DNA from 2 places in the Comamonas testosteroni genome. Region 2 is predicted to be linked to the other one. Evidence: riboswitches for the same ligand, from Rfam matches in the RefSeq annotation. Region 2 holds a riboswitch; the other holds the start of a gene.
The links. Region 2 has a riboswitch for S-adenosylhomocysteine ahead of metH (methionine synthase). Riboswitches for the same ligand answer to the same signal wherever they lie in the genome.
Positions count from the first base shown of each region.

Region 1: another riboswitch for S-adenosylhomocysteine. It lies ahead of ahcY (adenosylhomocysteinase); the one in region 2 lies ahead of metH (methionine synthase).

Region 1 is NZ_CP043568.1:674,946-678,552, forward strand. It holds gene F0P97_RS03050 (sensor histidine kinase) at 1-1,076, shown strand, start outside; gene F0P97_RS03055 (response regulator) at 1,111-1,818, shown strand; S-adenosyl-L-homocysteine riboswitch at 1,837-1,933, shown strand; gene ahcY (adenosylhomocysteinase) at 2,009-3,439, shown strand.
Region 2 is NZ_CP043568.1:162,071-165,677, reverse strand. It holds gene metH (methionine synthase) at 1-2,071, opposite strand, end outside; S-adenosyl-L-homocysteine riboswitch at 2,108-2,217, opposite strand; gene gltS (sodium/glutamate symporter) at 2,641-3,607, shown strand, end outside.

The DNA.
Region 1 (3,607 bases), 510 kb from region 2:
TCACGCAAATTGCGCTGGCTACGATTTCAGGCGTTTTTGATGCCCAGACCGGGCTGCTGGTGCCCGATGCCGATGAGCGCTTGCAGCTGGCGCATGGCAGCGAAGCCCAGATCGACACCAGCGTGGGTCGCTGGAGCATGGAGCATGGCCAGATGGCCGGCCACGGCACCGATACCCTGGCTGCCGCGCCGGCGCTTTATGTACCGCTGATGGCGCCCGTGCGCTCGCGCGGCGTGCTGGTGCTGCAGTTGCGTGCGCCGCAACGATTGCGCGTGCCCGAGGAGCGACGCCTGCTTGAAGCCTGTGCCAGCCAGATCGCCCTGGCATTGGAGCGTGTGCACTTTGTGGAGGTGGCGCAGCAGACCCAGATCGCCATGGAGGGCGAGCGCATGCGCAACACCTTGCTCTCAGCTGTCTCGCATGATCTGCGTACGCCGCTGACGGGCATTCTGGGTGCGGCCCAGGCGGCCTTGCCGCATGCGCCGCAAGGGCCGGCGCATCATATGCTGGTGCAGATTCGCAATCAGGCTCAGGCGCTGCAGCAACTGGTGGACAACCTGCTGGCCATGGCGCGCCTGCAGCAAGGCGGTGTGCAGCTCAAGCGCGAATGGCTGCCGGTGGACGAGCTGGTGGGTAGCGCGCTGGCGCAGATGCGCGAGCGACTGGCCGCTCATGTGCTGCAGACCTCGCTGCCGGCAGATCTGCCCTTGCTGCAGCTCGATGCCGTGCTGATGGAGCGTGTGCTGGTCAATCTGCTGGACAACGCCATCAAGTACACGCCCGAAGGCACGACGATCACCATGGGCGCCAGCGTGACCGACGGCGACTGTGTGCTGAGCGTGCAGGACGCGGGGCCGGGCCTGCCCGGGCATCTGTCGGCTGAGCAACTGTTCGAGCCGTTTACCCGTGGGCAGGCGGAGAGTGCCGTGTTTGGCATGGGGCTCGGGCTGGCTCTGGCTCAGCGCATTGTGCAAGCCCATGGCGGCAGATTGCGGGTGGCGGCGGCAGACCCCGGGCCGGGCACCATTTTCAGCGTACACCTGCCCGTGCCCGAGCAACCGGCCATGGACGAATGAGCCGACAATCTCGTGCATCAATTGAAATCCCGACATGACGAGCTCCGCCCCCCGCATTTTGCTGATTGAAGACGACGCCAGCATCCGCCGCTTTGTCCGCCTGGCACTGGAGGACGAAGGCTGGCAGGTGTTCGAGTCCGAAACCGCCAGGCGCGGCCTGATCGAGGCCGCCAGCCGACAGCCCGACGCCGTGGTGCTGGACCTGGGGCTGCCCGATGCCGATGGCAAGACCGTGATTGCCGAGCTGCGCGGCTGGAGCCAGTTGCCGATTCTGATCCTGTCCGCGCGCGAGCGGGAAGAGGAAAAGGTGGCGGCGCTGGACGCCGGTGCCGATGATTACCTGACCAAGCCCTTTGGCGTGCCCGAGCTGCTGGCCAGGTTGCGCGTGATGCTGCGCCGCCGCCAGCAGGCATCGGCGGCAGACAAGCCCGGCAACTGTGCGCGTTTCGGCGCGGTGGAGGTGGATCTGGCGGCGCACGATGTCAAGCGTGACGGAGTGGCCGTGCACCTGACGCCCATAGAGTTCCGTCTGCTGGCGACGCTGATTGCCGGCCATGGCAAGGTGCTGACGCATCGCCAGCTGCTGCTGCAGGTCTGGGGGGCGGAATATCTGGACCGCCCTCACTATCTGCGCGTGCACATGGCCAACCTGCGCCAGAAGATAGAGAGCGATCCGGCCCAGCCCCGGCATCTGGTAACCGAGTTGCAAGTCGGTTATCGCTTGGTGGGCCTGGAAGGCTGATTCCCTTATAATCGCCCTCCATCCGAGGAGCGTTGCAGCGTTCCCCAGCCAGCCATGAGCTGGTCTGCGTGGGGCGTGAGGCTCGGATTTCATCCCGCAACGACGCTCGCCCACGCTTTCTGTGCGGTGAGCCGGTTTATTCCCCCTCTGCTGCAGAACGTGGTTTTTCATTCAAGATTTGGAGAAAACCATGAACGCTGCCGTGCGCTTCAACCCCGCTGATTCGGCCATTACCGATATTTCCCTGGCTGCCTGGGGCCGCAAGGAAATCAGGATCGCCGAAACCGAAATGCCCGGTCTGATGGCCGTGCGCGAGGAGTTCGCCGCTGCCCAGCCCCTGAAGGGCGCGCGCATCACAGGCTCGCTGCACATGACCATCCAGACGGCCGTGCTGATCGAGACGCTGACGGCTCTGGGCGCACAAGTGCGCTGGGCCTCGTGCAACATCTTCTCGACCCAGGACCACGCAGCTGCCGCCATCGCCGAAACCGGCGTGCCTGTCTACGCCATCAAGGGCGAGTCGCTGGAAGACTACTGGAACTACACCCACTCCATCTTTGAATTCGGTGCTGCCGGCACCGAAGGCGAAGGCCCCAACATGATCCTGGACGACGGCGGCGATGCCACCATGCTCATGCACCTGGGCAAGCGCGCCGAGAAGGACCTGTCCGTGCTGGCCAACCCCGGCTCGGAAGAAGAGCGCATCGTCTTCGCCGCCATCAAGGCCAAGCTGGCCGTGGACCCCACCTGGTACAGCCGCAAGTCGGCCCAGATCATGGGCGTGACCGAGGAAACCACCACCGGTGTGCACCGCCTGAACGAAATGTCGGCCAAGGGCACGCTGCTGTTCCGCGCCATCAACGTCAACGACTCGGTGACCAAGTCCAAGTTCGACAACCTGTACGGCTGCCGCGAATCGCTGGTGGACGGCATCAAGCGCGCCACCGACGTGATGATCGCCGGCAAGGTGGCTTGCGTGGCCGGCTACGGCGACGTGGGCAAGGGCTCCGCCCAGGCTCTGCGCGCGCTGTCGGCCCAGGTGTGGGTGACAGAGATCGACCCCATCAACGCCCTGCAGGCCGCCATGGAAGGCTACAAGGTCGTGACCATGGAATACGCTGCCGACAAGGCCGACATCTTCGTGACCACCACCGGCAACAAGGACATCATCCGCCACGAGCACATGGTTGCCATGAAGGATCAGGCGATCGTCTGCAACATCGGTCACTTCGACAACGAAATCGATGTGGCTTCGATCGAAAAGTACAAGTGGGAAGAAGTGAAGCCCCAGGTGGACCAGATCGAGTTTCCCGACGGCAAGAAGATCACCCTGCTGGCCAAGGGCCGTCTGGTGAACCTGGGCTGCGCCACCGGCCACCCCAGCTTTGTGATGTCCAACTCCTTTGCCAACCAGACCCTGGCGCAGATCGAGCTGTTCACCCGCCCCGATGCCTACGAAGTGGGCAAGGTCTATGTGCTGCCCAAGATCCTGGACGAAAAGGTCGCCCGCCTGCACCTGAAGAAGGTCGGTGCCATGCTGACCGAGCTGAGCGACGAGCAAGCCGCTTATATCGGCGTGAGCAAGCAAGGCCCTTACAAGCCTGAAACGTATCGCTATTAACTCCCCCTGAGGCGCTTTGCGCCTTCCCCCTCTCTGGCTTCGCCGGAGGGGGACGACAGCCTCGCTGCGAGGCGGCTCTTGCTCGCTGTCCCTTGTTTGGTGTGCGCCAGTATTGGGGCTGTGTTGATTTATTTGATAGCTTATTGCGCTTGTCGTACCTTGATTTCA
Region 2 (3,607 bases):
CCGGGAACAGGCCCATCACGCCATTGGCCTGCAGCCAGCGGCCGTCGATGATTTTCTGCAGCATCAGCTTGGCATCGGCCAGCACCTTGCGCGCCTCCACGCCCACGACCTCATCGTCGAGGATGGCTGGGTACGGCCCCGCCAGATCCCAGGTCTGGAAGAACGGGCCCCAGTCGATGTACTGGGAAATTTCGGCCAGGTCGAAGTTCTTGAACACACGGCGGCCCAGGCTGCGCGGCACCACGGGGGCGTGGCTCACCACGGCGGCATTGGCACGGGCCTGCTCCAGCGTCCACAGCGGCGTCTTCTTCTTGTTGGCATGCTGGGTGCGCACCTTGTCGTAGTCGGCGCTCAGCTCGTCCAGATAGGCCTGCTTGCCTTCGCCCAGCAGGCTCTGCGCCACGCTGACCGAGCGCGAGGCATCGGGCACATAGACCACGGGGCCGTCGTACTTGGGCGCAATCTTCACGGCCGTATGCACGCGCGAGCAGGTCGCACCGCCGATCAGCAACGGAATCTTCTTGATGCGGAAGTAGTCGTCCTTGTCCATCTCGCCGGCCACATACTGCATCTCCTCGAGACTCGGAGTGATCAGGCCCGACAGGCCGATGATGTCCGCGCCCTCGGCCTTGGCCCTGGCCAGGATCTCGTGGCAAGGCACCATCACGCCCATGTTGATGACTTCGAAGTTGTTGCACTGCAGGACCACGGTGACGATGTTCTTGCCGATGTCGTGCACGTCGCCCTTGACGGTGGCGATGACGATCTTGCCCTTGCTGGTCACGTCCAGGCCCGCCGCTTCCTGCTGGCGCTTCTCTTCCTCGATATAGGGCACCAGGTGGGCCACGGCCTGCTTCATCACGCGCGCGGACTTGACCACCTGGGGCAGGAACATCTTGCCGGCACCGAACAGGTCGCCGACGATATTCATGCCGTCCATGAGCGGGCCTTCGATCACGTGCAGCGGGCGGCCGCCGCCCTGCACCACGATCTGCTGGTAGGCCTCTTCGGTGTCTTCGGTGATGAAGTCGGTGATGCCGTGCACCAGGGCGTGCGACAGACGCTCGCCAACCGTCTTCGGTGCCTCGGCCGTGCCGCGCCACTCGAGCTTCTTGCTGTCGTCCTTGGCCGCACCCTTGGCGCTGTCGGCGATCTCCAGCAGACGCTCGGCCGCATCGGGGCGGCGGTTGAGCACCACATCCTCCACGCGTTCGCGCAGCTGGGGCTCCAGGTCGTCATACACACCGACCATGCCGGCATTGACGATGCCCATGTCCATGCCTGCCCCGATCGCGTGATAGAGGAACACGGTGTGGATGGCCTCGCGCACGGGGTCGTTGCCGCGGAAGGAGAAGCTCACGTTGGAGACGCCGCCCGAGACCTTGGCACCGGGCAGGTTCTGCTTGATCCAGCGTACGGCCTCGATGAAATCGACGCCGTAGTTGTTGTGCTCTTCGATGCCGGTGGCCACGGCAAAGATGTTGGGGTCGAAGATGATGTCCTCGGGCGGGAAGCCCACTTCATCGACCAGAATGCAGTAGGCGCGTTCGCAGATCTCGATCTTTCGCGCAAAGGTGTCGGCCTGGCCTTTTTCGTCAAACGCCATCACCACGGCGGCCGCGCCATAGCGCTTGACCAGCTTGGCGTGCTTCTTGAACTCCTCGACGCCCTCTTTCATGGAGATCGAATTGACGATGCCCTTGCCCTGCAGGCAGCGCAGGCCGGCTTCGATCACGTCCCACTTGGAGCTGTCCACCATCACCGGCACCTTGGCGATATCGGGCTCGGAGGCAATCAGGTTCAGAAAGCGCACCATGGCGGCCTTGCTGTCCAGCATGGCCTCATCCATGTTCACATCGATCACCTGGGCGCCGTTTTCCACCTGCTGGCGCGCCACGGCCAGCGCTTCTTCATACTGTTCGTTGAGGATCAGACGCGCAAAGGCCTTGGAGCCGGTGACGTTGGTGCGCTCGCCCACGTTGACGAACAGCGTCTCATCGCCGATGAAGACGGGCTCCAGGCCCGACAGACGCATGGGAGGAATGACAGTGGAAGGGGTAGCAGCGGACATCAGCTCACCTGTGTGAAAACCAGAAACAGAATCGAAAACAGGTGAGCGCCGTTGGGAGTGCAGGCAGATCGTCAACCGGATCTGCGACCCCGAGCCTGACGGGTCAAACATCTCAGGGATGACCTGCTGCAGCGCTCCTCGGGGTGAAGCCCGTCATTCTACGGCGAGGGCGGGCAATCGGGGCTTCAAGGCGCTTTGCCCCGTGGCTGTGCAGGCGAGCTCTTTGCGAATGGCTATAGCAGATTCGACTTTCCACGCCCCAAAAACAGGAGCAGGGCAAAAGGTAATTTCGCAAAACACGAATGCAACCATCTCATTTCAAGCATATTCCCGACATGGTGCGCATCCGCAAGGAATGGCGCGCACCGCTTTCCGGCTCTCAGGCAGCCCGGCACCGACGGGCCCGCCTGCCATGAGTGGACAAGCACCTACAGCCCCTATCTTTGAGTCTTTGGCACCATCGGCAGCAAATGTCTGGTCCATGTGCTCAGCCGTGCACAGCCGATTGCCAGCCATGACCGGGCTGGCCATTCAGCCATCGCATGGAACGGAACACCCAGGAGATCTTCATGAACGTGACCTTCGGCGCGTACTACACCCTCATCATGGCCGTGCTTGTGCTCATGCTTGGCAAGCTCATGACAAGACATATCCGCTTTCTGCGCGACTTCAATATTCCCGAGCCTGTCTCCGGCGGCCTGGTCGTGGCGGCCATCATCTTCATGCTGCATCAGACCACGGGACTGGCGCTGAGCTTCGAGGGCAGTCTGCAGTCGGCGTTCATGCTGGTGTTCTTCTCGTCCATCGGCCTGAGCGCGAACTTCGCGAAGCTGCGTGAGGGCGGCTCGGCGCTGTTCATTTTCCTGGGCGTGATTGCCGTCTTCATCATGATGCAGAACATCGTGGGCGTAAGCCTGGCCACCGTGCTGGGACTGGACCCGTTGATCGGCCTGGTCGCGGGCTCCATCACGCTGGTGGGCGGTCACGGTACGGCCGGAGCCTGGGGCTCGGTGCTGGAAAACCAATACGGTCTCACGGGAGCCACCACCCTGGGCATTGCCTGCGCCACTTTTGGCCTGGTCATCGGCGGCCTGGTGGGCGGCCCGCTGGCCAAGCGGCTGATCACGCGCCATCAGCTGGCCCAGCCGCTGACCGAGTCCGAACAGCTGCGCGCCGATGCGCCCGCCGTGAGCGAAGGCAGCGAGGTCGCCAACTTCGAGTCGCCCAACAAGGCTCCGCGCCTGATCACGGCCGATGCGGCGGTGGAGACGCTGGCCCTCTTCGCGGGTTGCCTGGCTTTTGCCGAATTCATGACCGGCCTGACCATGGGAACGGTCATCCAGCTGCCTACCTTTGTCTGGGCGCTGGGCGGCGGCGTGGTCATACGCAACGTGCTGGACTATATGTTCGGCTTCAAGGTCTTTGACCGCGCCATCGACGTCTTCGGCAATGCCGCACTGTCCATCTATCTGGCCATCGCGCTGCTCTCGCTCAAGCTGTGGGAGCTGACCGACCTGGCCGGCCCGCTGATGGTCA